DNA from 3 places in the Silvania sp. genome. Region 3 is predicted to be linked to each of the others. Evidence: predicted binding sites of a transcription regulator. Region 3 holds the regulator's gene; each other region holds the start of a gene.

Region 1 (10,109 bases), on a different contig from region 3:
CTCTTCCATGCGCTTAGAGTTGGAGAAGGTCGGCGGATCGATAAAGATCAGGTCGAACTGCTCGTCAGACTCACGCAACCAGCCCAGCACGTCTGCCTGCAGCAGGCGATGCGCCTTCCCGGTCAGCCCGTTAAGGCGCAGGTTACGCTCTGCCCACTCCAGATAGGTACGGGACATATCCACGGTAGTGGTGGTACGTGCCCCGCCCAGACCCGCGTGAACGCTGGCGCTGCCGGTATAAGCAAAGAGGTTGAGGAAGTCTTTGCCTTTGCTCATCTGCCCCAGCATGCGGCGGGCGATGCGGTGATCAAGGAACAGGCCGGTGTCGAGATAGTCCGTCAGGTTAACCCACAGGCGTGCGTTGTATTCGCCCACTTCGATAAACTCGCCCTTGCTGTTCATTTTCTCGTACTGATTTTTGCCCTTCTGACGCTCACGGGTTTTCAGGATCAGCTTGTTCGGGGCAATATTCAGCACGCCAATGGTGGCAGCGATGATGTCGAGCATACGCTGACGCGCTTTTTGCGGATCGACGGTTTTTGGCGGGGCATATTCCTGCACCACCACCCACTCGCCGTAGCGGTCGACCGCCACGTTGTACTCCGGCAGGTCGGCGTCATAGATGCGATAGCATTCAAGCTTCTCCTGCTTCGCCCACTTTTCGTATTTCTTCAGATTTTTGCGCAGACGGTTGGCATAGTCTTCCGCCACGCTGGAAGGCTTGCTGTCGGCCTCTTTCTCGGTCAGATGGTAGTTCTTCTGCACGCAGTCCAGTGGGCCGTTCTTGGCTTTGAACTGGCGTTCGGCGCGCAGCTGCAGGCAGCTCAGCAGCTCAGGCGAGCCGCTGAATAGTGACAGGTTCCAGCCGCCAAAGTAATCTTTCATGGTGCGACCCAGCAGGCTGTGCAGGGCAATCAGCGCTGGTTCACTGTCCAGACGTTCGCCGTAAGGCGGGTTGCTGATCACCGTGCCATACGGGCCTTTTGGCAGCGGATTGGTGAGCTGTGCCACGTCTTTCACGTCGAAGGTCACCAAATCGCCAATGCCGGCGCGACGGGCGTTGCTGCGCGCGCGTTCAATCACGCGGGCATCGCTATCGGAGCCGTAGAAGTGGGCTTCATAGGCTGCCAGCCCCTGACGCGCACGCGTCTGTGCTTCTGCCTTTACGTCCTGCCAGACAGCTTCGTCGTGCAGTGCCCAGCCCTTAAAGCCCCACTGGCCACGATGCAGGCCCGGGGCGCGGTCGGTCGCTAACATCGCCGCTTCGATCAGCAGCGTACCGGAACCGCACATCGGATCCAGCAACGGCGTACCCGGCTGCCAGCCGGAGCGCATTACAATGGCGGCGGCCAGGTTCTCTTTGATTGGCGCGATACCCGCGCGATCGCGGTAACCACGCTGGTGCAAGCCTTCGCCGCACAGATCCAACGCAATGCTGGCCGTCTCTTTGTTCAGACGCACGTTGATACGCAGATCCGGGTTTTCACGATCGACGTTCGGGCGTTCCAGGTTCTTACGGGTAAAGCTGTCGACGATGGCGTCTTTCACCTTCAGCGCGCCGTACTGGCTGTTGCGGATCTCATCGTTCAGGCCACTGAAGTGCACCGCAAAGGTGGCACCTGGCGCAAAAATCTCTGTCCAGTTGATTGTCTGCACGCCCAGGTAAAGATCGAGATCGCTATATACCTTGCACTCTCTCATCGGCAACATGATGCGTGAGGCCAGGCGACTCCACATCAGGCTCTGGTAAATAAGCCGTGTGTCGCCCTGAAAATGGACCCCACCCTGAACCACCTGGCACTCTTGCGCGCCCAGGTTTTCCAGTTCAGTTTTTAACAGCTCTTCCAGCCCACGGGCCGTACTGGCAAACAGAGAATTCATATCGTCACTTATTACTCTAAGAAAATTGCTGCGCATTATAGCCAATCTGGGCTCTATGTCATAAAGTTGAAGGCTTATTTTCATTCGAGGGACTGTGCCGTGGCGACGTTATCCAGGCTTTTCATTCATCCGGTCAAATCAATGCGTGGAATTGGGCTTTCGCATGCCCTTGCTGACGCCAGCGGTTTTGCCTTTGATCGCATTTTTATGGTGACGGAACCTGACGGTACATTCATCACCGCACGCCAGTTTCCTCAGATGGTGCGTTTTATCCCGGTACCGGTTCACGATGGACTGCATCTCACGGCGCCGGACGGTTCCAGTATTATCGTCCGCTTCAGCGATTTTGCGCCAGCAGATGCGCCCACCGAAGTGTGGGGGAATCATTTCACCGCCCGCATTGCGCCCGATGAGATCAACCGCTGGCTCAGCGAATTTTTCTCGCGCCCGGTACAGTTACGCTGGGTCGGGCCTGAACTGACGCGCCGCGTAGAAAAATTTGCCGCAGTGCCGCTGTCGTTTGCCGACGGTTTCCCGTTCCTGCTCACCAGCGAAGCCTCGCTGCGCGATCTACAAAACCGCTGCACGGCCAGCGTGCAAATGGAGCAGTTCCGGCCGAATCTGGTGGTCGCAGGCAGTGCGGCCTGGGAAGAGGACACCTGGAAGGTAATCCGTATCGGCAGTGTGATCTTTGACGTGGTAAAGCCCTGCAGCCGCTGCATCTTTACCACCGTCAGCCCGGAGAAAGGTCAGAAACACCCTTCAGGGGAGCCGCTGAAAACCCTGCAGTCGTTCCGTACCGCGCAGGATAACGGCGATGTCGATTTCGGCCAGAACCTGATCCCCCGCTCCAGCGGTGTGATCCGCGTTGGCGACGAGGTAGAGATTCTCGCGACTGCACCGGGTCGACTCTACGGCGCCGGTGCCGAAGAAGAAGCAACAGAGGTGGAAGCGCAGCCAGAAACGGCGGTGACTCTCCAGTGGCAGGGGCAAACGCTTCGCGGGAACAATCAACAGGTGTTACTGGAACAGCTAGAACAGGCAGGCATTCGCATCCCCTACTCGTGTCGGGCAGGCATTTGCGGATGTTGTCGCATTACGCTGGTCGAAGGGGAAGTTACGGCATTGAAGAAATCGGCAATTGGCGGCGACGGCACCATTCTGTGCTGCAGCTGCATCCCGAAAACCTCGTTACAACTGGAAGCCTAAACTGCCTGCTCAAGGCTGAAACTGCTGCTTAATAGCTGGGGTTTCAGTCTGTCATTCATCACTTTAATCGGGTCACCCAGCTGCATTGTACGCCCGGCGATGGTCACGCCCGGCTGTGCCAACAAGCAGAGCGCGGCGTTATCACCCGGCTCCACTACCAGCAAATTCACCTGCTCGGCGTTCTCGCTCAGACTGACGCAAGCCGCATCGCCGGTAACCGGTGACCAGCTCATACCGTGGGCAAGAAAGTGCCAGCTTTTTGGCATTTGGGGCTTGAGGAAGCGGATCGCCACCAGCGCATTGAGCACCAGCTCGGCACGCTGCTCTTTCGACAACTCAAGATCGCGGCACTTCTCTTCAAAGGAGAAATAAAGGGCTGCATCGTCAACACAAAAACCGGTATTGGTAAAGGCATCCGGAGTGAGCATCCGACGCGCAAAACGAGAACGAAATAACATGCCATTGGCTAAATCGAGCATCATACGATCGTGCTCGTCACAGAAATACCAGCGCCAGTTATCGTCAGGTTTAATTCGCATCTGCCTCTCCCATCCTCGCAACATCCTGTTGTAAGAAAGTCCTCATTACCGCTTCGCTTATTCGACTTCAATAATAAAAGACTACTATGCCTAAATTAGCAACAGTCCCGGAATATAAAACAACCAGAGCCGGAAATAAAGCCCTGGTTGCTATTAGCGATAAAGATCAGAGATGGTTAACGATTTCTTTGATCAGCGGTGGGCCTTTAAAGATAAAGCCAGAATAGATCTGCACCAACGAGGCACCCGCCGCCATTTTCTCCCGTGCGGCGATAACCGAGTCAATGCCACCTACGCCAATAATCGGTAGGTGACCATTTAATTCAGCCGACAGACGACGAATAATTTCGGTACTTTTTAATTGTACTGGTCGACCGCTCAAGCCCCCCATTTCGTCACAATGTTTCATCCCCTGAACCAGAGAACGATCGAGAGTGGTATTGGTCGCAATAACCCCATCAATATTATGACGCACTAAACTGTCGGCCACCTGGGCCAACTCTTCTTCAGTGAGATCGGGAGCAATTTTAACGGCCACCGGCACATATTTATGGTGCTTCGCCTGGAGTTCATTTTGCTTATTTTTGATGGCGACTAATAAATCGTCGAGCGCTTCACCGTATTGCAGCGAGCGTAAACCCGGAGTATTTGGCGATGAAATATTAACTGCGATGTACCCGGCATAAGCATAGACTTTTTCCATACAAATCAGATAGTCATCTTTGCCCTGCTCGACTGGGGTGTCTTTGTTTTTGCCGATATTAATACCCAAAATGCCATCGAAATGCGCTTTCTTCACATTCTCGACCAGATGATCGACGCCGAGGTTATTAAAGCCCATGCGGTTGATCAGCCCTTCGGCCTCTACCAGTCGGAACAGGCGCGGCTTGTCGTTACCCGACTGTGGACGCGGTGTCACGGTGCCGATTTCGATGGAGCCAAAGCCCATCGCGCCAAGCGCATCAATGCACTCGCCGTTTTTATCCAGACCGGCTGCCAGACCCAGTGGGTTTTTAAAGGTTAATCCCATGCAGGTTACCGGTTTGTCCATCACCTTCTGGCGCACCAGCGCTTCGAGTGGGGTTCCCGTAATACGGCGTAATTGCTGGAATGTAAATTCATGAGCGCGCTCAGGATCGAGCTGGAAAAGGGCTTTACGAACGAAGGGGTAGTACATGAACTCTCCTGGATTCCCGGTGTGCAAACCGGGGGCGAATTATCAGCGATCGCAGCCGGAAAGGGAATTGACCTGAGGCAAAAAAAACGTCTCTCAACGCAATCGTTTCCTTTTTTCCCCCGCGTTATTCGTTTTTTAGCATTTGTCTTGCAGATAAATCATTTAGCGGAATAAGCCGCCAGTGACACACTGCCTGTAAATGTTATCAATGTTAGATAAAAGCAAACAATTCGTTATAAGGAGCAGCTATGCGCATCATCACTCTGGCCGGAAGTCCGCGATTTCCCTCACGCTCCAGCGCCTTGCTGGAATATGCCCGTGAACAACTCACGTCGCTGGATGTGGAGGTGTGCCACTGGAATCTGCACAACTTTGAGCCGGAAGATTTACTCTACGCCCGCTTCGAGAGCCCGGCGCTTAAAGCGCTTAATGAGCAACTTAAAGACGCTGACGGGCTGATTGTGGCGACCCCGGTCTATAAAGCTTCGTTTTCCGGCGCGCTGAAAACCCTGCTCGACCTGCTGCCGGAGCGCGCGCTGGAGGGCAAAGTGGTGCTGCCGCTGGCGACAGGCGGCACCGTGGCCCATTTACTGGCGGTGGATTATGCCCTGAAGCCGGTTCTGAGCGCACTCAAAGCGCAGGAGATCCTGCACGGCGTGTTTGCCGATGACTCACAGGTGCTCGACTATCAGCACAAGCCACACTTTACCCCTAACCTGCAAACCCGTCTCGACAGCGCGCTGGAGACCTTCTGGCAGGCGCTGCACCGCCGCGACGTGCAGGTTCCCGCCTTTGGTCATCTGAAAGGAGTCGCCCATGTTTAAATCCCTTGCCCGTTTGAGCCTGGCGGGCCTGGTGGCCCTCTCTGGCCTGGCGCACGCCGCAGAGCCCACGCCCGAGAGTCTGCGCATTGGCTATCAGAAAGGCAGCGTCAGCATGGTGCTGGCCAAAAGCCATCAGCTGCTGGAAAAACGCTACCCGGACACCAAATTCTCTTGGATTGAGTTTCCGGCAGGCCCGCAGATGCTGGAGGCACTGAACGTCGGCAGTATTGATCTGGGCAGCACCGGCGATATCCCGCCCATCTTCGCCCAGGCCGCTGGCGCAGATCTGCTGTACGTAGGCGCTGAACCGCCCAAGCCTAAAGCCGAAGTGATTCTGGTGCCCGAAGATAGCCCGATCAAAACCGTAGCCGATCTGAAAGGCCGTAAAATTGCCTTCCAGAAAGGCTCCAGCGCGCACAATCTGATTCTGCGTGCACTCCAGCAGGCGGGCCTGACCTTCAAAGATATTCAACCGGTTTACCTCTCCCCGGCCGATGCCCGCGCGGCCTTCCAGCAACATAACGTGGACGCCTGGGCCATCTGGGACCCCTACTACTCCGCGGCCCTGCTGCAGGGCGGCGTAAAAGTACTAAAAGACGGTGAAGATCTGAAAAAGACCGGTTCCTTCTATCTGGCTGCACGTCCTTACGCAGAAAAGAACGGTGAATTTGTGCAGGGGGTGCTGAACCTCTTTACCGAGGCCGACGCCCTCACCCAGAGCCAGCGTCCGGCCAGTATCACCCTGCTGGCGAAAACCCTCGGTCTGCCGGAGCCGGTCATCGCCAGCTATCTCGACCACCGCCCACCGGGCGTTATTAAACCGGTTGATGCCCATACCGCGGCCCTGCAACAGGAGACCGCTGATCTGTTCTACGCCAATCGCCTGGTGCCGAAAAAAATCGATATCCGCGACCGTATCTGGCACCCCACTGCGCCACAAGGAGATAAGTCATGAGTCTGAATCTGTTCTGGTTTTTACCGACCCACGGTGATGGACATTATCTTGGCACCGAAACGGGTGCCCGCCCGGTCGACCATGCTTATCTGCAGCAGATTGCCCAGGCAGCAGACCGGATTGGCTTTACCGGGGTGCTGATCCCTACCGGCCGCTCCTGCGAAGACGCCTGGCTGGTGGCGGCGTCGTTGATCCCGGTGACCCAGCGTCTGAAGTTCCTGGTAGCCCTGCGCCCGAGCGTCACCTCCCCGACGGTGGCCGCGCGTCAGGCCGCCACCCTCGACCGCCTGTCGAACGGACGCGCCCTGTTTAACCTGGTGACCGGCAGCGATCCCCAGGAGCTGGCAGGTGACGGCGTCTTTTTGGATCACACCGAGCGCTACGAAGCTTCTGCTGAATTTACCCACGTGTGGCGTCGTCTGCTGGAAGGGGAGAACGTCACCTTCGAGGGCAAACATGTTCACGTTCGCGACGCGAAGCTGTTCTTCCCGCCGATCCAGCAGCCGCGTCCCCCGCTCTACTTTGGCGGATCGTCGGATGTTGCGCAGGATCTGGCTGCTGAACAGGTCGATCTGTATCTCACCTGGGGCGAACCGCCTGAGCTTGTGAAAGAGAAAATCGAGCAGGTACGCGCCAAAGCGGCGGCAAATGGTCGTAAAGTCCGATTTGGGATCCGCCTGCACGTGATTGTGCGCGAAACCAACGCAGAGGCGTGGCAGGCCGCTGACCGCCTGATTTCCCATCTGGACGATGCAACCATTGCGAAAGCGCAGGCCGCCTTTGCCAGAACCGATTCCGTCGGCCAGCAGCGGATGGCGTCACTCCATAACGGTAAACGCGAGAACCTGGAGATCAGCCCGAACCTGTGGGCTGGCGTCGGCCTGGTGCGCGGTGGCGCGGGCACCGCCTTAGTGGGTGATGGCCCCACTGTAGCGGCGCGTATTAACGAATATGCAGAGCTCGGGATCGACAGCTTTATTCTTTCCGGTTATCCGCATCTCGAAGAGGCGTACAAGGTCGGCGAACTTCTGTTCCCTCATCTTGACGTGGCGATCCCAGAGATCCCTCAGCCGCAGCCGCTCCAGCTTCAGGGCGAGGCAGTGGCTAACGATTTTATCCCGCGCAAAGTCGCGCAGAGCTAAGGAGGACGCATGGCTAAACCTGCCCAAAAATGGCTACTGCGCATCGCGCCCTGGCTACTCCCTGCGGGTATCGTCGTTATCTGGCAGCTGGCATCGTCGGTGGGTTGGTTATCGAGCCGCATTCTACCTTCCCCGGAAGGCGTAGTGGAGGCATTCTGGACGCTGAGTTCCAGCGGTGAGCTGTGGCAGCATCTGGCGATCAGCTCCTGGCGCGCGGCCATCGGATTCTCTATCGGTGGGTCGATCGGTCTGACGCTGGGGTTAATCAGCGGCCTGTCGCGCTGGGGCGAACGGCTGCTGGATACCTCGATTCAGATGCTGCGTAACGTGCCGCATCTGGCGCTGATCCCGCTGGTGATCCTGTGGTTCGGCATCGATGAAACCGCCAAGATTTTCCTTGTGGTGCTGGGCACGCTGTTCCCGGTCTATATCAACACCTGGCACGGCATCCGTAATATCGACCGTGGGCTGGTGGAGATGGCGCGCAGCTACGGTTTATCCGGTTTCTCGCTGTTCCTGCACGTTATTTTACCCGGTGCCCTGCCCTCGATTATGGTCGGAGTACGGTTCGCCCTCGGGCTGATGTGGCTGACGCTGATCGTGGCAGAAACCATCTCGGCGAACTCCGGTATCGGCTACCTGGCGATGAACGCCCGCGAATTCCTGCAAACGGACGTGGTGGTGGTCGCCATTATTCTTTACGCCCTGCTGGGCAAGCTGGCAGACGTCAGCGCCCAGTGGATCGAACGCAGCTGGCTGCGCTGGAATCCGGCCTACTCGAAGAAGGAGGAACACGCATGAATACTGCCCGCTTAAATCAGGGGACGCCGCTGTTGCTCAATGGCGTCACTAAGCGCTACGGCGACAACACCATTCTTAACGAACTGGAACTGCACATTCCCGCCGGTCAATTCGTGGCGGTGGTGGGCCGCAGCGGCGGTGGTAAAAGCACCCTGCTGCGCCTGCTGGCCGGACTGGAGGCACCAAACGGCGGTGAGCTGCTGGCCGGAAATACCCCGCTGGCGGAGATTCAGGACGATACCCGAATGATGTTCCAGGACGCGCGGCTGCTGCCGTGGAAAACGGTAATTGATAACGTCGGTCTGGGGCTGAAAGGCAACTGGAAAGCTCAGGCGTTACAGGCGCTGGCCGCCGTCGGACTGGACAATCGCGCGGATGAATGGCCTGCCGCCCTCTCCGGCGGGCAAAAACAGCGCGTGGCGCTGGCCAGGGCGCTGATCCATCGTCCGGGGCTGCTGCTGCTGGATGAGCCACTGGGCGCGCTGGATGCGCTGACGCGGATCGAGATGCAGGATCTGATCGTCTCGTTATGGCAGGAGCACGGCTTTACGGTGCTGCTGGTGACTCACGATGTGAGCGAAGCCGTTGCTATGGCGGACCGGGTGCTGCTGATTGAGGAGGGCAAAATTGGGCTGGATCTGACGGTTGACCTTCCACGTCCTCGTCGGGTGGGTTCGGCGCGGCTGGCGGAGATGGAAGCCGAGGTTTTGGATCGGGTGATGAGGCGTGGAGTGACGGAGCGGCATTTAGCGACGGCTAATGCCTGATGCCCTCACCCTCTCCCACAGGGAGAGGGTACAAACGTTAAAAAAGGCAACTTGCGTTGCCTTTTCGGTTTTACCTTGTCACCGGGGCGTTGTTTATCAGGCCAGCGCCTTAGCGATCTTCTCGTACAGATCCCCGGACAGATTATCCAGCCCTTTCAATTGTTCCAGCGCCGCACGCATCTTCGCCTGACGTTTTGCATCATAGCGTTTCAGGCGGATCAGCGGCTCAATCAGACGTGACGCCACCTGCGGGTTACGGCTGTTCAGTTCCGTCAGCATCTCCACCATAAACTGGTAGCCGCTGCCGTCTTCCGCATGGAAGGCAGCCGGGTTGCTGCTGGCAAAGGCACCAATCAGCGAACGCACGCGGTTCGGGTTGCTCAGGGTGAAAGAGCGGTGCTCAAGCAGGCTGCGCACTTTGTTCACCACACCTGCCTCTGGGCTGGTGGACTGCAGAATAAACCACTTGTCCATTACCAGACCGTCCTGATGCCATTTGTCGTCATACGCCTGCATCAGCGCATCGCGGCATGGCAGTTCCGCCGCCACGCTCGCCGCCAGGGCCGCCAATGCATCGGTCATGTTGTCCGCGCTGTGGTACTGCTTGCTCACCAGATCGTTTGCGAGTTCTGTTTCGCCAAACGCCAGATAGCGCAGGCAGGTGTTACGCAGCGCACGCTTACCAATATCAGCATGCTCAACGCGGTACTCATCCAGCTTGTTATGGTGGTAAAGCGCCAGGAACTCATCCGCCAGCTCAGTCGCCAGGGTACGGGTCAGGGCTTCGCGCACCGTGGTAATGGCAATTGGATCG
Region 2 (10,109 bases), on a different contig from region 3:
TCGGTACCGCCTGTGCGCCGCTGCTCGATGAGCGCGCTGTCCAGCAGGGCGGTGAATTGTGCAAAACGCTGCAGCCCCAGGCGACGGCGGATGGCGAACAGGCCGTGGTGCAGGTACTCACCGTACTCACGCCAGCCCGCCTCTTCGCCACGCGCGCTGCGAAACGCCTGCCACATCTGTTCGAAATACTCCTCGCGCAGCCTTTCCAGCCGTACCTCAAACGGATCTTCAACCACCACCATCGGCGACTGCGCCATGCGCTCGCGCAGGCACGCCGGCAGGTGGTTAGAGCCAATCATCCGGCCTTCGTCTTCCAGAACCCAGCGGCTGGCGTTCTTCTTTAACAGGTCGGCCGCAAGATGATTTTCAAAGCTCGCCTGCGACAGCTGCGGCGTCAGCGTGCGGCCAAACGACGAGCCGCGATGGTGCGCCAGCCCTTCCAGATCAACGCCCTCAGGATGGGCTTTCACCAGCAGGGTTTTGCCGCTGCCGGTACAGCCGCCAATCAGCACGGCGGGCTTTTGCGCCTGCTCGACAGTGGCCTGCATCGCCGCCTGACGCAGCGCTTTATAGCCGCCACGGATCAGCGGGTAATCGACGCCAGTCTCTTTTAGCCACGCCTGCACGATATGCGACCGTTGCCCACCCCGGGCGCAGCTAATGTAGCCCTGGGGGTGCATCAGGCAGGCCACTTTCCACGCCTCCAGCCGTTGGGCGCGGGTGTCGCCATTGACCAGCCGATGGCCGAGCGCCAGCGCAGCGTCTGATCCTTGGCGTTTATAGCAGGTGCCCACGGCGGCGCGTTCGTCGTCATTCATTAACGGCAGGTTGATGGCCGCAGGCATCGCGCCCTGAGCAAATTCCACAGGGGCGCGCACGTCGATTAGCGGCGTGTCGGCGGTAAGTATGGCGCGGTAGTCCGTCCCATCGTTCATAAGGATCCCTCATAACAGCGATGGGCTGGATTTTACGCCGGGGAAGGGGAAGGTCAACTCCCCGGCGCTGAGGCTTAACGGAGCGTCGACTGCGCCCAGGCAATCCCGCTGGCGTATTCCGCTGGCAGCAGGGGAACGAGGGCCCCGATGGCGGCGCTCAGGCGCGCAACGTCGGTGTCGTTCAGGTTCAGGTGTCCGACCTTGCGACCCGAACGCACCTCTTTGTCGTACCAGTGCAGATGCACCAGCGGCTGCGACAGCCAGGCGTCATTCAGATCGGTGCCGATCAGGTTGATCATCACCGACGGGCTGTTGACCACCGGCTGCGGCAGCGGCAGGCCAGTAATGGCACGCAGATGCAGCTCAAACTGGCTAATGGACGCGCCGTTTTGCGTCCAGTGGCCGCTGTTGTGCACGCGCGGTGCCAGCTCGTTGATCAGCAGGCCTTCCGGGGTGACAAAGCACTCCATCGCCATCACGCCGACATAGCCCAGCTCCTGCATAATGGCCGACAACATGCTTTCGGCCTGCGCCTGCTGCCGGGCATCCGCCTGCGGGAAGACCACGCTGGTGCGCAGAATGCCGTCCTGATGCAGGTTGTGGGTCAGGGGATAAAACACCGTGCTGCCGTCGTGAGCGCGGGCGCCCACCAGCGACACTTCGCCGCTGAAGTTAATGCCCTGCTCAACGATGCACTCGCCGTAGCATTCGTCCGGCAGCTGGTCGGTTTCACCGGCACGCAGACGCCACTGTCCGCGCCCGTCGTAGCCACCAACGCGACGTTTGACGATCGCCAGTTCACCCAGATGCTCAAACACGCTTGCCCACTGGTTTTTTTCGGCCAGGAATTGCCACGGGGCGGTGGCAAGCTTCAGATCGTCGAACAGCTGCTTTTGCGTCAGACGGTCGGCAATAATTGGGAACACGTCACGGTTAACGAAGGCGTTATGACGTGCCAGCTCGCGGGTCAGGGCGGTCTCTGGCCAGCGCTCAATCTCGGCGGTGATCACGCTTTGCTGGAACGGGACGGATTCGGGTTCATCGTCCAGCCCGACCGGCCAGACGGTAATGCCCAGCGGCTCACCGGCCTGACGCAGCATGCGGCCTAACTGACCGTTACCGAGGACGCAAACCTGCTTCATGCCGCACCTCGCGGGTCCGGGTTCTCCAGTACCTCGTCGGTCTGGGCCGCGCGGAACGCGACCAGGCGCTGATGCAATTCTTGATCGTGAGTCGCCAGAATCTGGGCGGCCAGCAGGGCGGCGTTTGCGGCTCCCGCTTTACCAATCGCCAGCGTACCCACCGGAATACCGCGCGGCATCTGCACAATAGAGTAAAGGCTGTCGACGCCGCTCAGGGCCGCGCTTTGCACCGGTACGCCGAGCACCGGCACCAGCGTTTTGGCCGCAATCATGCCTGGCAGATGCGCGGCACCGCCGGCGCCGGCAATAATCACCTGATAGCCGTTCTCTTCTGCGCCTTCGGCGAAGCTGAACAGTTTATCGGGGGTGCGGTGTGCGGAGACCACTTCAACGTGGTGTGGTACATGCAGGATTTCGAAGATTTCGGTGGCAAACTGCATGGTAGCCCAGTCGCTTTTGGACCCCATCACGATGGCGACACGCGCCGGATTATTGCTGGAAGACATGCGGCTAAAAACTCCTGTGAGGCACAATTCTCGGCTTTTGAGGTGACAGAGAATAGCACGATACACAGGCAAGGAAAACGGTTGCGCGGCTAAAACTTCTGCCAAAGTCGGGCTGAAGCGGCAACGAAAAAGACCGCCTTTCGGCGGTCTTTCACAGGATGCTTGACTCTTTTTACAGGAGATTGCCCGCGGTCAGGTTCTCTTTGTCGAAGGCATGGTTCACATCGATATGATTCTGATGCAGTGCCGTGTCGATATTCGAGCCCGCCTCCTGCGGGGAGACGTGATGCGCTGCAGCCATTGCGCCAGATGACAGTGAGGCGGCCAGCAGCAGGGCGCTGACGATGCTGATATTTTTCATTCTCTTTTCCTTCTTCATCGTATTGTCGCTGTCGCGGGTCTTGTCTCTGGCGGCACGGCAATGGGGCAAATTATTTAGTCAGTTCAGCGGTCATGTGCACGCGGTTAGCGAACTGAGCGCTGGTGATTTTGTACGCTGCGCCTTCTCTGGCGGCCTGAGCGGCAATTTTGGCTTCTGCACGGTCAAGGGTGGAGGCGGTGGCGCTGACGCTCTGAGCAAAAGAACCGAAAGAGATCAGAGACAGAGCGGCAACTGCAACGAAAGTTTTGATGGATTTCATGGTCGTATTCCTTAAGCGATTTTGTTTGGGGTAGGGCGTTGTGCCCTGATGTGAGTCATCATAGGCCGACCGAAGTGTGATTAAAATCAAAACAATTTGCGGATTTAATTCAAAATAATTGAATGAATTTCAGGCGAGGATTTCAGAACGGGAAAGCGATCAGTTCCACGCCTTCGGGCGTGACCTTAATCATCGAGCCTTCGGTGTGCCAGGCGCCTAACACCACGCGGTGAGCGGGCTCGCCGTTGACGGTCAGGTCGTGCACGTCCGGACGATGGGTATGGCCGTGGATCAGCCACTGTACCTGATGTTTTTTCATCACGCTGACGACGGCCTGCGGATTGACGTCCATGATGGTCATCGATTTGCTGCTGTTGGCGGCTTTGCTGCCGGCGCGCATCTTCGCCGCAATTCGGCTGCGGATAAACAGCGGCAGGGCGAGAAACAGGGTCTGAATCCAGGGGGTGTGCACTTTGGCGCGAAACGCCAGATAGCCGGTATCGTCGGTGCAGAGCGTGTCGCCATGCATGATCAACACTCTGCGACCGTACAGGTCGAGGACGGTCTCTTCAGCCAGCAGGGTCATGCCGCAATCGCGGGCGTAGCGCTTGCCGAGCAGAAAATCGCGATTACCGTGGATAAAGAAGCAGGGGACGCCGGAGTCGACCAGGGTTTTAAGCGCACTCGCTATCTCGCGGTGCAGCGGGTTCGGGTCGTCGTCGCCAATCCAGGCCTCGAACAGATCCCCCAGGATGTAAAGCGCATCGGCGTGCCGGGCTTCACCCTGTAAAAAACGCAGAAAACCGGCGGTGATCGCCGGTTCTTCTGTTTGCAGATGCAGATCTGCAATAAAGAGTGTCGCCACCAATTATTCGCTGACGGTCACGCTTGTGATCACAACGTCTTCTTTAGGAACGTCCTGATGCATACCGCTGCGGCCAGTGGACACGCCTTTGATCTTCTCGACCACGTCCATACCGTCAGTCACTTCTGCAAATACGCAGTAGCCCCAACCCTGCAGGTTTTCACCGGAGAAGTTCAGGAAGTCGTTATCAGCCACGTTGATGAAGAACTGGGCCGTTGCTGAGTGTGGTGCCTGAGTACGGGCCATTGCCAGCGTACCGCGGGTGTTTTTCAGACCGTTGTTAGCTTCGTTTTTGATAGCCTCTTTGGTCTCTTTCTGGTTCATACCAGGTTCAAAACCGCCGCCCTGGATCATAAAGCCGTTAATGACGCGGTGGAAGATAGTGTTGTCGTAGAAACCTTCGCGGCAGTAGTCCAGGAAGTTTTTAACTGTTTCAGGCGCTTTATCATCAAAAGTGCTGATGACGATATCGCCATGATTAGTGTGGAAAGTAACCATTTTTGCATCCTGTTCCGTTATAGTGGTGCTTCGACCCCGTGGGGGGCCACAATAAGCGCTTGTTATAGCATAACCGCCCGGCGCGATCACCTTGCATTACGTGCTGATTCCGGTTTGAATTACGGGTATACGCTTCATCCTTTAAGTTGCCTCACCGTTGGCTGCGTTCAGAAACCCCGGTCACATAGTTATCTATGCTCCCGGGGATTTCTTCTCTTGCCGCCTTGATGCAACTCAAATGATTTTGCGTGTAGAATACGCCGTTTTCGCCCACACACGTCTCACATGGAATCTTCGATGTTAAAAATCTTCAACACACTGACGCGCCAAAAAGAGGAATTCAAACCTATTCATGCCGGGGAAGTCGGCATGTACGTGTGTGGTATTACCGTTTACGATCTCTGTCATATCGGCCATGGGCGTACATTTGTCTCGTTTGATGTGGTCTCCCGCTATTTGCGTTTCCTCGGGTACAACCTTAAGTATGTACGCAATATCACCGATATCGACGACAAAATTATCAAGCGCGCGAATGAAAACGGCGAAAACTTCGTCGATTTAGTCGACCGCATGATCGCCGAAATGCACAGCGATTTTGACGCGCTGAACATTCTGCGCCCGGACCTGGAGCCGCGTGCGACGCACCACATCCCGGAAATCATTGAAATCACCGAGCAGCTGATCGCCAAAGGCCACGCCTACGTGGCAGACAACGGCGATGTGATGTTCGACGTACCGACCGATCCGCATTACGGTCAGCTCTCCCGTCAGGATCTGGATCAGCTGCAGGCGGGTGCCCGCGTGGATGTGGTGGACGTAAAGCGCAACCCGATGGACTTCGTGCTGTGGAAGATGTCGAAAGCCGGTGAACCGAGCTGGCCGTCGCCATGGGGCGAAGGGCGTCCGGGCTGGCACATCGAATGTTCGGCCATGAACTGCAAACAGCTGGGTAACCACTTCGATATCCACGGCGGCGGTTCAGATCTGATGTTCCCGCACCATGAAAACGAAATCGCCCAGTCCACCTGTGCGCACGACGGCGAATACGTGAACGTCTGGATGCACTCCGGGATGGTGATGATTGACCGCGAAAAGATGTCGAAATCGCTGGGCAACTTCTTTACCGTGCGCGATGTGCTGAAATACTACGACGCTGAAACCATCCGCTACTTCCTGATGTCCGGCCACTATCGTAGCCAGCTGAACTACAGCGAAGAGAACCTCAAGCAGGCACGTTCTGCCCTGGAGCGCCTGTACACTGCCCTGCGCGGCACGGATAAATCCGTACCGGCTGCGGGGGGGGAGGCGTTTGAAGCCCGCTTTATCGAGGCGATGAACGACGATTTCAACACCCCGGAAGCGTATTCCGCGCTGTTCGATATGGCGCGTGAAGTGAACCGTCTGAAGGGTGAAGATATGGCGGCTGCTAACGCGCTGGCTTCGCACATGCGTAAACTGTCCGGCGTGCTGGGCCTGCTGGAGCAGGAGCCGGAAACCTTCCTGCAGAGCGGTGCGCAGGCGGACGACGGTGAAGTGGCAGAGATTGAAGCATTGATTAAAGCGCGTCTGGATGCGCGTCAGGCGAAAGACTGGGCCGCAGCCGATGCCGCGCGTAATCGTCTCACCGAGATGGGCATTATCCTGGAAGACGGCCCGCAGGGCACCACCTGGCGCCGTAAGTAATTCTGGTGCGCTCTGCTGCCCTCTCCCCCGTGGTAGAGGGCGCAAACACTAAAAACGGCAACTTGCGTTGCCGTTTTGCTTTTACCGCCGTTTCCACCACAACATCCCCATTACGATAACCCCCGGCAGCCATACCCACAGCAGTTCTGAGATAATCACCTGATGCCCGTAAGGCGTCATGTAGCGCGACAGGGCAAACGGGGCAACCTTGATCACCTGCCACGGCGCAAAGAAGCGTTCATCCGACCATGGCCATAGCCAGCCTACCCCTTTCCCGCCCGTCGTCACCGAATCCAGCAGGCTGTGCGACAGCAGCGAAACCGTTAAGAACAGCCAGCAGCGTATCAGCCCGGTCCTGAACCATCGTCGGCCCGCCAGTACGCACAATACCGGCACCACAAAGGCGAACAGCAGTGAGTGGGTAAAACCGCGATGACCAAAAATATTGCCGTAGGCGATGCCAAACTTAAAGGCCAGGACGTCGGCATCCGGCAGCATGGCAAGGACGATCCCGGCAAACAGCAGGCGCGGAGGAATAACGCGGGTGCCCAGGCCTAAGCCCAGGCAAAGCGGAACAGCGGCGTGGGTGATAATGGTAGGCATAGCAGTTATCCATGGCAAATCATGGAAATATAGCAGAGCCTGATCGGGCTCTGCGTCGGGCACAAATCTGAATTATGCCGATTCCCGGGCGATCAGCTGCCCGGACAAGGTAATGCGCTGGGTTTGCAGTTCGGGCTCTTTCAGCTTGCGGATCATCAGCCCGGCTGCCTGCCGCCCGGTCTCTTCACTGGCAGACGAGACGTAGGTAAACGACGGCGAGGTGAGGTTAACGTGAAGCATATCCTCAAACCCCACCAGCGCCACTTGTTGGGTCAGAAACACGTCTTTGCCGACGGTGCGTCCCACGTGATGGATCCCGGAGATCGACCCGATCATCGCATCCGGCGAGTGGCAGAGCAGGGCGGTGATGGTGTTGTTCTTCTCCAGCAGCTGACGGGCAGCGAAGCTCACCGCCTGGGTATCGTCGCTACAGGCGGGGGCGGACTCCTCGCGAAACACCAGCCCGTTTTGCGTCATCGCGCTGCGAAACCCCAGCAGACGCTGCTCGCGAATTAAGTCGCCTTCTCTGCCGCCGATATAGGCAATATTGCGATGGCCGCGCTCAATCAGATAGCGGGTGGCAAGATGCGCCGCCTGGCGGTTATCGCGCATCACCAGATTGCAGGTTTCATCCAGCAGCGATTGCGACACGGCAACCAGCGGCAGGGCACACTGGCGGATCATCGCGGGCAGGGCGGCAGTGCGGGTATCAGAGGCCAGATAGATCACTCCGGCGACGCCCTGCTGCTTAAAGGAGAGCAGGCAGCGCTCCAGGTGATCATGGTCGTTCAGCGGCTGGCCGAGAAAGACCATAAAACCTTGCTTCTCCAGCTCCTGGACGATGCTGGCCATCACTTTGATGGAAAAGCTGTCGCTGAAATCACGCAGGATCAGGCCGATAAGATTGGAGGTGTTGGACCGGAGATTGGCTGCGGCAACGTTATGCACGTAGCCCAGCGCGGTGATGGCGGCGTGAACCTTTTCGATTGTCGCCTCAGAGATTTTTCCCTTCTGACGCAGTACCAGCGAGACGGTCGAAACCGATACCCCTGACTCTCTGGCGACATCTATGATGCTGACCTTCTTCACATCTTCTCCCTGAATGCCTGATAAGACAACGTCCCCCGTAAGAGTACAGGAGACGCGTCAATCAGGCTGAATTATTTACCGATCATCGTCGACATGGTCTGGGCGATAAACTGCGCCCTTGCGCCAAAGATAACCTGGATGCCGGAGTCGCCCACGAATACCACCCCGCGTGCCCCCAGCCCGTTCAGGCCATCTTTATCGACCATATTGCTCTTCGCCACTTCCAGACGCAGTCGGGTAATGCAGGAGCCGACAGAGTCGATATTCTGCGCCCCACCCAGCAGACCGATAATTTCGGTAGCGATTTCGGTATCCGTTTTGTCATTCGCATTGGCGGTGACGTCGGTGCGGCCCGGTGTTTTCACGTCGAAGCGACGGATCACAAAGCGGAAGGTGAAGTAGTAAATCAGCGCCATTGGAATACCGATGATCACCGCATTCAGGAAGTTGGTCTGGTAGCCGTTGAACGACGGCAGGATGCCAAACGACAGGTAGTCGATAAAGCCCGCCGAGAAGGATTTGGCGATGTGCGCATCCAGCAGATACATGGTCATGTACGCCAGGCCCGCCATAATGGCGTTGAAGACGTAGAGGACCGGTGCCACGAAGATAAAGGTGAACTCAACCGGCTCGGTGATGCCGGTCAGGAAACAGGTCAGCGCGGCGGAGAACAGAATACCGGCGGCGATCTTTTTGTTTTTGGTGTGCGCTTCGTGGTACATCGCCAGACAGGCCGCAGGCAGCGCGAACAGCATCAGCGGGAACTCACCCTGCATGAACTTACCGGCATTCTGGTACGTATCGCTGCTGAAGGATTTCACCCCTTCTTCCAGCATTTTGAACCAGATGGTCTGGTCGCCGTGGATCACCTGACCGGCCTGAGTGGTGTAATCCCCAAACGAGTACCAGAACGACGGATACCAGATATGGTGCAGACCCAGCGGGATCAGCGCGCGTTCGACCAGGCCAAAGATAAAGGTTGAGGCCGCCTGGTTATCGCCGTTGACGATCACCGACAGGGCATCGATACCGGCCTGGATGTGCTGCCAGACGTACGGCAGCAGCAGACCCATCACAAATGACAGGAATGCAGTGGCAATCGCCACAAAGCGCTTGCCGGAGAAGAAGCCGAGGAATTCCGGCAGCTGCATGGTGTGGAAGCGGTTATAGCACCATGCGGCGAGAATACCGCACAGCAGGCCGCCAAAGACGCCCATCTGCAGCGTCGGAATGCCGACCACCATCGCGTATTTCCCGCCCTGGGAGGCCATTTCCGGGGTGATGCCGAGCACCGTCCCGATGGTGATGTTGGTGATAAACACCGATACCGCCGCAGAGAGTGCCGCAATGCCCGATTCCGATGCCAGACCTACGGCAGAACCGATGGCGAAGAGCATTGGCAGGTTGTCAAAGATAACCCCGCCCGCATTCATCATCAGCGGTAAATGGAACTTGTCACCGAAGGCCAACAGCAGGCCTGCGGCAGGAAGCAGTGAGATCGGCAGCATCAAGGCGCGACCAATCATCGATAATTTCGACAGCGATTTAACAAATCCTGATATCAGACTCATGCTGATTTCCCCCGAGTGCGCTCTGTGAGCGCTGTTATAGTGAGTAGAACGTTTTAGTAGAACGTTCTACTTATCGTGAGGAAAGTGCAGAAATCGCGCAACTTAATTTTCACATTTCAACAAACGAAATAGTGATTTTTTGAAGTCGATCGATAATTAACCGTGATGGGTATAGGGGGATTGAGATCCCCTCTCCCGGTGGGAGAGGGTGAGGGCAACAGCGTGGTGCGGTGTTTACGCTACGACAGTAATGCTCTGACCTTGAAAACTCACCGTCTGACCAGCGACGATTTTGCAACGCTTGCGGGTTTCCACTGCGCCGTCAACGTTGACCAGACCGTCAGCAATGAAGTTCTTCGCCTGCGCACCGCTTTCGCTCCAGCCTTCGAGCTTCAGCAGATCGCACAGCTCGACGTGGGGGTGTTTACCTAATGAAAATGTGGTCATCTTACGCTTCCTCTACGTCGTGATATTCAACGCATGCCTGCAAAGTATTCTCAATCAAAGTTGCTACGGTCATTGGACCGACGCCGCCCGGTACCGGAGTGATATAGGATGCGCGCGCGGCGGCATCTT
Region 3 (10,109 bases):
CGCAGGAGTATTGCATCGTTGGGTCAAGCATGCGGCTGAACAGATCGTTGCCAAGATCGTAATGCTCCTTGCCAACAATCCAGGCGCGTTTTTTATTTTGCAGGTTGAACAGGCGGGCGGTGGCAATACGCAGGGTGTCTTTCAGGTGGCTGGGAAGCTGATTTTCCAGTCCGGCCCGCAGGACCTTATTGAAAAAAATATCCAGCCGTTCGCACTCCCACCAGCCGTCCATATAGCTCTCGCCAAGGCCGAGGGAACCTTCCTGCATAATGCGTTTAAAAAAGTCGGGATGTTTGACCTGCAGATCGGACGCTGCCGGACCGTTGACGGTAATGCCCGCCCGGGTCAGCATTTCATTCACTATCCTGAACCAGCTGTCGTTGCGAAAACTGACTTCGTCTATACACGATGAACTCATAGCTTCTCCATCACTTGCTGTGATCATAACCCCCGGGATAAGGGCTGTGAGAAATCTCACGGGGATGACCCGCGAGGCTAATATCCGACGTAGAACAGAGGAAGGGAGATTACCCTTGCCGAAAGGCCATCCATGGAGAAACGGGAGCGTTCCTGCTCCCGTTAATGCCTAATACTTATCGTATTTATTAGAACGCACAAATAAGTATAGGCCTGAAAAAAGCGTGATTCAACACCAGAAGGTTAGCACGCTAATGACAGAGTCGGTGTCATCAGGCACGCGAGGATTCTGCGCTGAGATCGTCCTGCTGCTGGCGGGCGCGAACGTACTGCATCCGATAGCCCATCACAGACAGCACCACGGTGACCAGCATCACGCTGGTGGTGGTCAGCAGCGGGGTGGCGATCAGCCACGAGACCAGCAGGCTCGCCAGGAAACACAGACCCAGCTGCAGGGTGTTCTGCAGAGCCGCCGCGCTGCCGGTGGCCTGCGGGAAGGGACGCAGGGCCTGCGCCACCACAATTGGGTAGATCGCGCCGTTGGCCACCGCCATCAGGCAGAAAGGCACCAGCAGCGGAGCCAGACCCACGCCCGGGATAAACCCAACCGCCCAGGTTGCGATGACGCTGAGCGCATACAGGCCCAGCAGCCACGGCAGCATCTGAGGTCCTTGCCATTTTTGCAGCGCGGCGCGACAGCCGTAACCGCCAATCAGGAAGGCGATGGTTTGCGGCACGTAGCTGAGGCCGATTGCGGCCGGGCTATAGCCCATTTCGCTGAGGATAAACGGCGAGCCGGTCAGCCAGGCGAAGAAGCTTGCCGAACAGGCGGCGTAGATCAGCACGTTACCGCTATAAACACGTGAGCGCAGCAGCGATAAAAAGGTGACGCGAGATTCTGCGGGCGCTTTCGCCGTCGCAGGCTTCAGGCTAAAGGCCGGGATCATCAGCACCAGGGCGATAACGAACAGCACGGCAAAAATTGACTGCCAGTCAAAATGGGCGAGGATCCAGCTGCCGAGCAGCGGCGCCAGCGCCGGAGAAAGCCCGACCAGCGGCATAATGGTGGCGAAGATGCGGTTAACGCGCGAGGCCGGATAGTAATCGGTTACCAGCGCCTGCCAGGTGACCGCCGCAGCGCACACCCCGACCGCCTGAATAAAGCGCAGCACCAGCAGCCAGGTCGCTTCGCGGACCCACAGCATCCCCAGACAGCCGAGGGCAAAAATGGCCAGCCCGGCCAGCAGAATCGGTTTGCGTCCGAAGCGATCGGACAGCGGTCCCCACAGCAGTTGCGCAAAGGCAAAGCCTGCCAGGAACAGGCTCAGGCTGGCGCTGATGGCCGCCGCCGGGGTTTGCAAATCTTCCTGCATGACCGCAAAAGCGGGCAGGTACATGTCAGTTGCCAGGAAGCCGAGCACGCTCAGCCCGGCAAGCCAGACTAAAAATCCTTTCCCAGGTATCACTGTGTTTATTCTCCGTTATAGGTGCAGGTGTCATTGCCGCAGAGTGTAGGCAGTGCAATCCGGCTTGTGAAACGCTAATATTTGGCTGTTGCATTCAAAAATTTTGCAGGCAGAAAATGTGGTCAGAATATTCTCTAGAAGTGGTGGATGCCGTCGCGCGCAACGGCAGTTTTAGCGGTGCAGCGCAGGAGCTGCACCGGGTGCCTTCTGCCATCAGCTATACGGTGCGTCAGCTGGAGGAGTGGCTGGCGGTGCCGCTGTTTGAACGGCGTCACCGGGATGTGGAGCTGACGCCCGCCGGGGTGTGGTTTCTCAAGGAGGGGCGATCTGTTATCAAAAAAATGCAGATCACCCGAGAACAGTGTCAGCAGATTGCCAACGGCTGGCGAGGCCATCTGTCGATTGCGGTGGATAATATTGTGCGCCCCGAGCGCACCCGGCAGATGATCGTTGATTTCTATCGTCACTTTTCTGACGTGGAGCTGCGGGTGTCCCAGGAGGTCTTCAATGGCGTCTGGGATGCGCTGGCGGACGGCAGGGTCGAGATGGCGATCGGTGCGACCCAGGCTATCCCGGTAGGGGGGCGCTATGCGTTTCGCGATATGGGCACCCTGAGCTGGAACTGCGTGGTGGCCAGCCACCATCCGCTGGCCGCGATGGCAGGGCCGCTCAGCGATGATACTTTGCGCAACTGGCCATCGCTGGTGCGGGAAGATACCTCACGTTCGTTGCCGAAGCGCATCACCTGGCTGCTGGATAATCAGCGGCGGATCGTGACCCCGGACTGGGAGTCGTCAGCGTCCTGTCTCTCTGCCGGACTGTGCGTGGGGATGGTACCGGCGCACGTCGCCCGACCGTGGATTGACAGTGGCAAGTGGGTGGCGCTGTCGCTGGAAAATCCCTTCCCGGATGCCGCCTGCTGCCTGACCTGGCAGCAAAACGATATCTCTCCGGCCCTGGCGTGGCTGCTGGCGTATCTCGGCGATAGCGAAACGATGAATAAGGAATGGCTGCGGGAGCCAGAGGGGCTGGCTCCCGGGGAGGATTAACGGCGGTAGTCGCGGAAAGGACCATCCGCGACCGAGCGGCGTTCGATCAGACGCGGATGCACTTCAATGGAGTGTGACTCTTCGCGCTTGCTGACAATACGATCCAGCAACATATTGAAGGCCGTCTCCCCCAGCGAATCTTTCGGCTGGTGGATGGTGGTCAGCGCCGGCGTAAAGAAGCGCGCGTTGCGCACGTTATCATAGCCGATCAGCGAAATATCCTGCGGGACGCGCAGGCCCATTTCGTCGGCGGCGCACAGCGCGCCCATCGCCATAATATCCCCGCCGCAGAATATCGCCGTCGGACGCGGGCTCTGGGAGAGGATCTGCTGCATCGCGCGGTAGCCGGATTCCGGCTCAAAGTCGCCCTGCACAATCCAGTTTTCCGGCACAGTGATCAGCGTCTCTTCCATCGCTTTCATAAAGCCTGCCAGTCGACCGGCGCCGGTGTTGCGCTCCAGCGGCCCTGGAATCACGCCAATTTCGCGGTGGCCGCGTTCGATCAGATACCGACCGGCCATATACCCGCCTTCAAAGGCGTTATCGATTACCGAGTCGGTAAAGTCGGCTTTGGCTTCGCCCCAGTCCATCACCACCATCGGAATATTGCGATACTCCTCCAGCATATTGAGCAGCGATTCCGGGTATTCGGAACACATCACCAGCAGGCCATCAACGCGCTTTTGCGCCATCATCGACAGATAGGCCCGCTGTTTCTCGAGGCTGTTCCAGGCGTTGCCCAGAATCAGGGTGTAGCCTTTCTGGAAGCAATTCTTCTCTACGGCTTCAATAATTTCAGCAAAATAGGGCGCTTCGCTGCTGGTCGCCAGTAAGCCGATTGTCTTGGTGTGATTCACTTTCAGGCTGCGGGCCACGGCGCTTGGAGAATAGTGCAGCTCTTTAATCGCCGCCCAGACGTTGTTGCGCGTCTCTTCCGCGACAAAGCGCGTTTTGTTAATCACATGTGATACGGTTGTAGTGGAAACGTTTGCGCGTTTCGCCACGTCTTTAATTGTTGCCATCAGATGTCACTCCAGACCATATCTAAGCTCCTGAAAAACCAATAGGTAAACGTTTGCCTTCACTCGCCCTAATTGCGCAATTTGAATTGCGGTACGCCGGGAAAACGACACAGGACGTCAGGAGGGGGTCAATGGCCGGTACGCTAATAAATTTAGCGTGGAATTTTGGCTGATCTTGACCAAAAGGGGAAGAACAAAAACGGTAATCCACCTAAAACCCGCAAGATTTTTGCTGTGAACTGTGTAAAAATGAGCAAGCTCACTCTTCATGGGGTGATTAAAAGGAGAAAAATTGATGAGTACCGATCTTAAGTTTTCGCTGGTTACGACCGTTATTGTCCTGAGTTTGATCGTGGCGAGTGCTTTCACTGCTGCGCTGCACTGATCGATACGGGGGAGCCTGCTCTCCCTCGTTTCTCCTGGCTGATTGTTACGCCTCCTGCAATAATCTTTTGCCAAAATGTAAACTTCTCATTTTTTGTGATTGATGTCATGCTTTCGCCTTCATTGTTCTGTGTCGCGTGACGACACGGTGTCTGGAGTTGAAGTATGAAAATCAATTTTCCCCTGCTGGCCCTGGCGATTGGTGCATTTGGCATTGGCACCACTGAATTCTCCCCGATGGGATTGTTACCGGTCATCGCCCGGGGTGTGGATGTTTCTATTCCCGCCGCAGGAATGCTGATCAGTGCCTATGCCATCGGTGTGATGGTGGGGGCACCGCTGATGACGCTTCTCCTGTCGCATCGTGGCCGTCGTAATGCGCTGATCTTCCTGATGGCGATTTTTACCGTTGGTAACGTGCTGTCGGCCCTCGCGCCGGATTACACCACCCTGATGCTGTCCCGCATCCTCACCAGCCTGAACCACGGGGCCTTCTTTGGCTTGGGCTCAGTGGTGGCTGCAAGCGTGGTGCCTAAACATAAGCAGGCGAGCGCAGTGGCTACCATGTTTATGGGGCTGACGATTGCCAATATTGGCGGCGTCCCGGCGGCGACGTGGATGGGCGAAGTGATTGGCTGGCGGATGTCGTTCCTTGCGACTGCGGGGCTTGGCGTGGTGGCGATGATCGCGCTGTTCTTCTCGTTGCCGAAAGGCGGGGCGGGTGAAAAGCCGGAGGTGCGCAAAGAGTTGGCGGTGCTGATGCGCCCGCAGGTGCTGTCTGCGTTGCTGACCACGGTGCTGGGCGCCGGGGCAATGTTTACCCTCTATACCTATATTTCGCCGGTGCTGCACGACATCAACCAGGCGACCCCGGCCTTTGTCACTGCCATGCTGGTGCTGATCGGCGTTGGGTTCTCGCTGGGTAACTACCTGGGCGGCAAGCTGGCGGATAAGTCAGTGAATGGCACGCTGAAGGGCTTTTTACTGCTGCTGATCGTGATTATGCTGGCAATTCCCTGGCTGGCACGCAATGAGATCGGCGCGGCAATTGCGATGGTGGTGTGGGGGATGGCAACTTTCGCGGTGGTGCCGCCGCTGCAGATGCGCGTGATGCGTGTCGCCAGCGATGCGCCGGGGCTGTCGTCGTCAGTGAATATCGGTGCTTTCAATCTGGGCAATGCGCTCGGCGCGGCGGCAGGCGGGGCGGTGATCTCCAGCGGCATGGGGTACAGCTTTGTGCCGGTAATGGGGGCAATGATTGCCGCCCTGGGCCTAATTCTGGTGCTCGCGTCCGGCAGAAATCAGCCGCAGCCGGTGGGTGCCACCGAGTAACAATAATGCAGAAGGGCTCGCCCTTCTGCACTGCATTTATGCTGCGAAGTTCTTCGCTACAAATTCCCAGTTCACCAGCGCCCAGAAGTGCTCAAGGTAGTTCGGGCGCGCATTGCGGTAATCGATGTAGTACGCATGTTCCCACACGTCGACGGTCATCAGCGGCGTAGCGTTCGTGGTCAGCGGCGTTCCTGCATTGGACGTTGAGACGATTGCCAGCGTGCCATCCGCCTCTTTAACCAGCCAGGTCCAGCCCGCGCCAAAGTTCTTCACTGCTGCATCGGTAAACGCCGCTTTAAAGGCGGCGAAGCTGCCAAACGTAGCGCTGATGGCCGCAGCCAGTTCACCCGTTGGTTCGCCACCGGCATTGGGTGCCAGGCAGTGCCAGTAGAAGGTGTGGTTCCAGACCTGCGCGGCATTGTTAAACACGCCCCCTTCGGAGCCGCGCACGATCTCTTCGAGGGTTTTGCCCTCAAACGCGGTGCCAGCGATCAGGTTGTTCAGGTTGGTGACGTAGGTCTGGTGATGCTTACCGTAATGGTATTCCAGGGTTTCCACAGAAATGTGCGGGACCAGGGCGTCTTTTGCATACGGTAATGCAGGTAGTTCAAACGACATTGCTTCTCTCCTTATTATAGTGATCCATTCAATAACCATATTGAACGTGCGGGTAGAGTAGCAAAATGAAAGGTTAGACAAAAGAAGAACTTACCCTGCTGAAGAGCCAGCAGGGCAGGGGATTAACGAATGGTGTTGGCCTTCATCACGCGGCGTGCGCCAACGTAGTGACGCTGCCAGTAATCTTCGCTCAGGGAGGTGATCTGGATATCCTGGCCGCTGCGCGGGGATTGGATAAACTTGCCGTTGCCGACGTACACGCCGACGTGATCGGCCGTCCCGCGACCCTGGGTGCGGAAGAACACCAGATCGCCGCTTTCCAGTTCACCCCGGGTGACCGGAGACGCATCGCGCAGATGGTACATTTCGTTGGCGGTGCGCGGGATACGGAATTTCACCAGATCTTTATAGGCGTAATAGACCAGACCGCTGCAGTCAAAACCGGTACGCGGTGAGCTTCCGCCCCAGCGATACGGTTTGCCAATCTGTCCCATTAATTTATTTAACGCTGTGCTTTGCGCTTTTTGCACCCGGACTTTATGCGCGGCGGCAATGGTTGTGGTCTTGCTGGTTTTAACGCACTGCTTTTTGTGTCCTTTGCGGGTCGTACACTTCTCTGTCACAACGCGCGAAGCCGTTTGCGTGGCTCGGGTGGCATTGTGAGGGGAATTTTTGTTTTTCTTGCTGGAGGCGGTTTGCGGTGTTTTCGCGAGGGCTTTCTTTGCGGTGCTCTTTTTGGTGGTGCTTTTTTTACTGGTGCTCTCTTTTTTAGTGGTTTTGCTGGTCGCGCTTTTTTTCTTGGGTTCGGTTACTTTCGCCAGATGCGTTTTATGCGTAGCCGAAGACCGCGCCTGCTCTGAGGCGTTAGCCAGCGGCGTGAAAGAGAGAGTCGAAAAAAGCAAAGCACAGAGCGTGATCGAGAATTTATTTATTCGCGCCACTGGGCAGTCCCCTGGTAATTGCTGGCATGAATAATGCCGGCAGGTGATTTACAAAACCTGTCGATTCTAATCTATAAAAAGCCCCGACGTTAATAAACTTTTTGCACTTAAAACTGCGTTTTGTAATCGAGTGCAAAAAAAATAAACATCCTTTCGCTGGCCTGGTCATTCGCTGAGCAAAAATCAGGGCAGTACATATCTAACATGCGTTATTAATGCATCTTTATGCGACGCGCGGTAAAATACGATACGTGACGAAAATGTTATTTTCCGTTGTCGGTCTGAGACGCTACAATGACAGTCGATTGCCGTAACAGAAGTTAAAGGAAGCAAGACATGAGCACTACTATTGAAAAAATTCAGCAACAAATCGCTGAAAACCCGATTCTCCTGTACATGAAAGGTTCTCCAAAGCTGCCAAGCTGCGGTTTCTCCGCACAAGCAGTTCAGGCGCTGTCCGCCTGTGGCGAACGTTTTGCTTACGTTGATATTCTGCAGAATCCGGATATCCGCGCTGAGCTGCCAAAATACGCTAACTGGCCAACCTTCCCACAGCTGTGGATTGACGGCGAACTGGTCGGCGGGTGCGACATCCTGATCGAAATGTATCAGCGCGGCGAACTGCAGCAGCTGATCAAAGAGACCGCAGCGAAATACAAATCTGAAGAGCCAGACGCAGAGTAATTTCTCGCGTCATGGACACAAAAAAGCGACCAAAAGGTCGCTTTTTTTTATGCTTCAGGTTCCGCTTCCGGCAGCGGCCAGCCGCCGAGGCGTTTCCAGCGATTAACAATCTCGCAAAACAGCTCGGATGTGCGTTCGGTATCGTACAGGGCAGAGTGCGCCTGGGTGCCGTCAAAGGCGATGCCCGCCGTGATACAGGCTTTTGACAGCACCGTTTGCCCCAGCGCCAGTCCGCTTAATGCGGCGGTATCGAAGGTGACGAACGGGTGGAACGGGTTGCGCTTGAGCGAGGCGCGCTCGGCGGCGGCCATCATAAAGCTGTGATCGAACGTGGCATTGTGCGCCACCATGATCGCGCGATTGCAGTTCTGATCTTTCATGCCCTTGCGCACCATTTTGAAAATGGCATGCAGCGCGTCGTATTCGCTGACCGCCCCGCGCAGCGGGTTACTCGGGTCAATGCCGTTAAACGCCAGCGCCTCGGGCTGCAGATTAGCCCCCTCGAAAGGTTCGACGTGGAAATGCAGCGTGGAGTCCGGCAGCAAATTGCCCTGTTCATCCATTTTCAACGTGATGGCGGCAATTTCCAGCAGCGCATCGGTTTTGGCGTTAAATCCTGCGGTTTCAACATCAATCACAACAGGATAAAAACCACGAAAACGGTCGCACAGACCGGTAATTTGAGCGTTATCGGACATCTGGATCTCTTACAAGGGGAAAAAAGCAGAGCGCATTATGGCAAATTTTAGAGCGGGATGCAGTAAAACAACGGGCGCATCACGCGCCCTGAAGGATCAGTTACCCAGACCGCGACCGGCATCTTTGGCTTCAATCAGTTCGATTTTGTAACCGTCGGGATCTTCGACGAAGGCGATAACCGTGGTGCCGCCTTTAACCGGGCCCGCTTCACGGGTGACGTTGCCGCCGTTGCTGCGGATGCGCTCGCAGGCTTCAGCCGCGTTATCCACTTCAAGTGCGATGTGACCGTACGCAGTGCCCAGCTCGTAGCTATCAACATCCCAGTTATAGGTCAGTTCGATAACCGCTTCTTCGCTTTCCTGGCCGTAGCCAACAAACGCCAGTGAATATTTGTATTCCGGGTTTTCGCTGGTGCGCAGCAGGGTCATGCCCAGTACGTTGGTGTAAAACTCAATGGAACGTTGCAGGTCGCCAACGCGCAGCATGGTATGGAGTAAGCGCATAATATCCTCTTTGCTTTTATCATCTTGAACAGAAACGATGTTTTAGTATAGCGGCGAATCGTCGCCGCTATCAATGGAGGGACTATAAAGAAGGATAATCGGTATAACCTTCGGCACCGCCGCCGTAGAAGCTTTCCGGGCGCTGTGGGTTCAGCTCGGTTTTACGCTCAAGACGCGCCACCAGATCCGGGTTGGCGATGTAGGCGCGGCCAAAGGCCACGGCATCGATCAACCCTTTGTTAATCAAGTCTTCGGCTTTTTCTGGCGTGTACGCGCCAGCACCGATGATCACGCCCGGGAAGCGGTCGCGGACTTTCTGACGGAAGGCATCAGAATACGGCTCGCCGCCTGCCCAGTCTGGCTCGGACATGTGCAGATACGCGATGCCGCGCTTCGCCAGCTCTGCAATCAGGTACAGGGCATCAGCTTCTTCGTTCGGACCGTTATCCACGTTCTGGAACGAACCGATTGGCGAGACGCGGATCCCGATGCGATCGGCACTCCACTCCTGAGAAACAGCATCCACCACTTCCAGCACCAGACGGGCACGATTCTCGATGCTACCGCCGTACTGATCGGTACGCTGGTTAGAAGAAGGTGACAGGAACTGGTGCAGCAGGTAGCCGTGTGCCGAGTGCAGTTCGACGAGGTCGAAACCGGCTTCACGGGCGTTGGCGACCGCCTGGCGGAAATCATTCACGATGCCCGGGATTTCGTTCAGCTCAAGGGCACGCGGCAGGGAGGTATCTGCCCGGGTCGCCTGACCGTTTTCATCACGCAGCGAAGTGCGGGTGCCCGCGATCAGTGCGGAAGGGGCTACCGGCGCCTGACCACCCGGCTGCAGGCTGTTGTGCGAGATACGGCCGGTGTGCCACAGCTGGACCGCGATGCGACCCTCTTCAGCATGTACGCCCGCGGTAATTTTCTTCCACGCGGCGATCTGCTCCGGGCTGTGCAGGCCCGGTGCGCCAGCGTAGCCTTTGGCCTGGAAAGA

What was found. The regulator PurR, encoded in region 3, represses purine synthesis genes. The targets are predictions, from matches to a motif close to CANGCAAACGTTTGCNTG.
Region 1: a site for PurR is predicted at 4,902-4,919, ahead of pyrD (quinone-dependent dihydroorotate dehydrogenase). Genes of this name have one in related genera too.
Region 2: a site for PurR is predicted at 2,654-2,671, ahead of purE (5-(carboxyamino)imidazole ribonucleotide mutase). Genes of this name have one in related genera too.

Annotation. Positions count from the first base shown of each region.
Region 1 is NZ_JBOGBT010000103.1:39,672-49,780, forward strand. Features, by position in the region: gene rlmKL (bifunctional 23S rRNA (guanine(2069)-N(7))-methyltransferase RlmK/23S rRNA (guanine(2445)-N(2))-methyltransferase RlmL) at 1-1,881, opposite strand, end outside; gene ACRDD5_RS20230 (YcbX family protein) at 1,981-3,090, shown strand; gene zapC (cell division protein ZapC) at 3,087-3,629, opposite strand; gene pyrD (quinone-dependent dihydroorotate dehydrogenase) at 3,796-4,806, opposite strand; gene ssuE (NADPH-dependent FMN reductase) at 5,055-5,630, shown strand; gene ACRDD5_RS20250 (sulfonate ABC transporter substrate-binding protein) at 5,623-6,585, shown strand; gene ssuD (FMNH2-dependent alkanesulfonate monooxygenase) at 6,582-7,727, shown strand; gene ssuC (aliphatic sulfonate ABC transporter permease SsuC) at 7,737-8,528, shown strand; gene ssuB (aliphatic sulfonates ABC transporter ATP-binding protein) at 8,525-9,295, shown strand; gene pepN (aminopeptidase N) at 9,392-10,109, opposite strand, start outside.
Region 2 is NZ_JBOGBT010000084.1:22,861-32,969, forward strand. Features, by position in the region: gene mnmH (tRNA 2-selenouridine(34) synthase MnmH) at 1-935, opposite strand, end outside; gene purK (5-(carboxyamino)imidazole ribonucleotide synthase) at 1,010-2,077, opposite strand; gene purE (5-(carboxyamino)imidazole ribonucleotide mutase) at 2,074-2,583, opposite strand; gene ACRDD5_RS15595 (hypothetical protein) at 2,756-2,944, opposite strand; gene ACRDD5_RS15600 (YdgH/BhsA/McbA-like domain containing protein) at 3,015-3,224, opposite strand; gene lpxH (UDP-2,3-diacylglucosamine diphosphatase) at 3,367-4,089, opposite strand; gene ppiB (peptidylprolyl isomerase B) at 4,093-4,587, opposite strand; gene cysS (cysteine--tRNA ligase) at 4,885-6,270, shown strand; gene ACRDD5_RS15620 (metal-dependent hydrolase) at 6,352-6,873, opposite strand; gene malI (Mal regulon transcriptional regulator MalI) at 6,946-7,962, opposite strand; gene ACRDD5_RS15630 (PTS transporter subunit EIIC) at 8,034-9,533, opposite strand; gene ybcJ (ribosome-associated protein YbcJ) at 9,768-9,980, opposite strand; gene folD (bifunctional methylenetetrahydrofolate dehydrogenase/methenyltetrahydrofolate cyclohydrolase FolD) at 9,982-10,109, opposite strand, start outside.
Region 3 is NZ_JBOGBT010000046.1:35,757-45,865, reverse strand. Features, by position in the region: gene cfa (cyclopropane fatty acyl phospholipid synthase) at 1-418, opposite strand, end outside; gene punC (purine nucleoside transporter PunC) at 690-1,883, opposite strand; gene punR (DNA-binding transcriptional activator PunR) at 2,000-2,932, shown strand; gene purR (HTH-type transcriptional repressor PurR) at 2,929-3,954, opposite strand; gene ACRDD5_RS10210 (cytochrome bd-I oxidase subunit CydH) at 4,250-4,339, shown strand; gene ACRDD5_RS10205 (MFS transporter) at 4,504-5,670, shown strand; gene sodB (superoxide dismutase [Fe]) at 5,707-6,288, opposite strand; gene ACRDD5_RS10195 (C40 family peptidase) at 6,411-7,229, opposite strand; gene grxD (monothiol glutaredoxin 4) at 7,566-7,913, shown strand; gene rnt (ribonuclease T) at 7,961-8,611, opposite strand; gene gloA (lactoylglutathione lyase) at 8,708-9,115, opposite strand; gene ACRDD5_RS10175 (alkene reductase) at 9,198-10,109, opposite strand, start outside.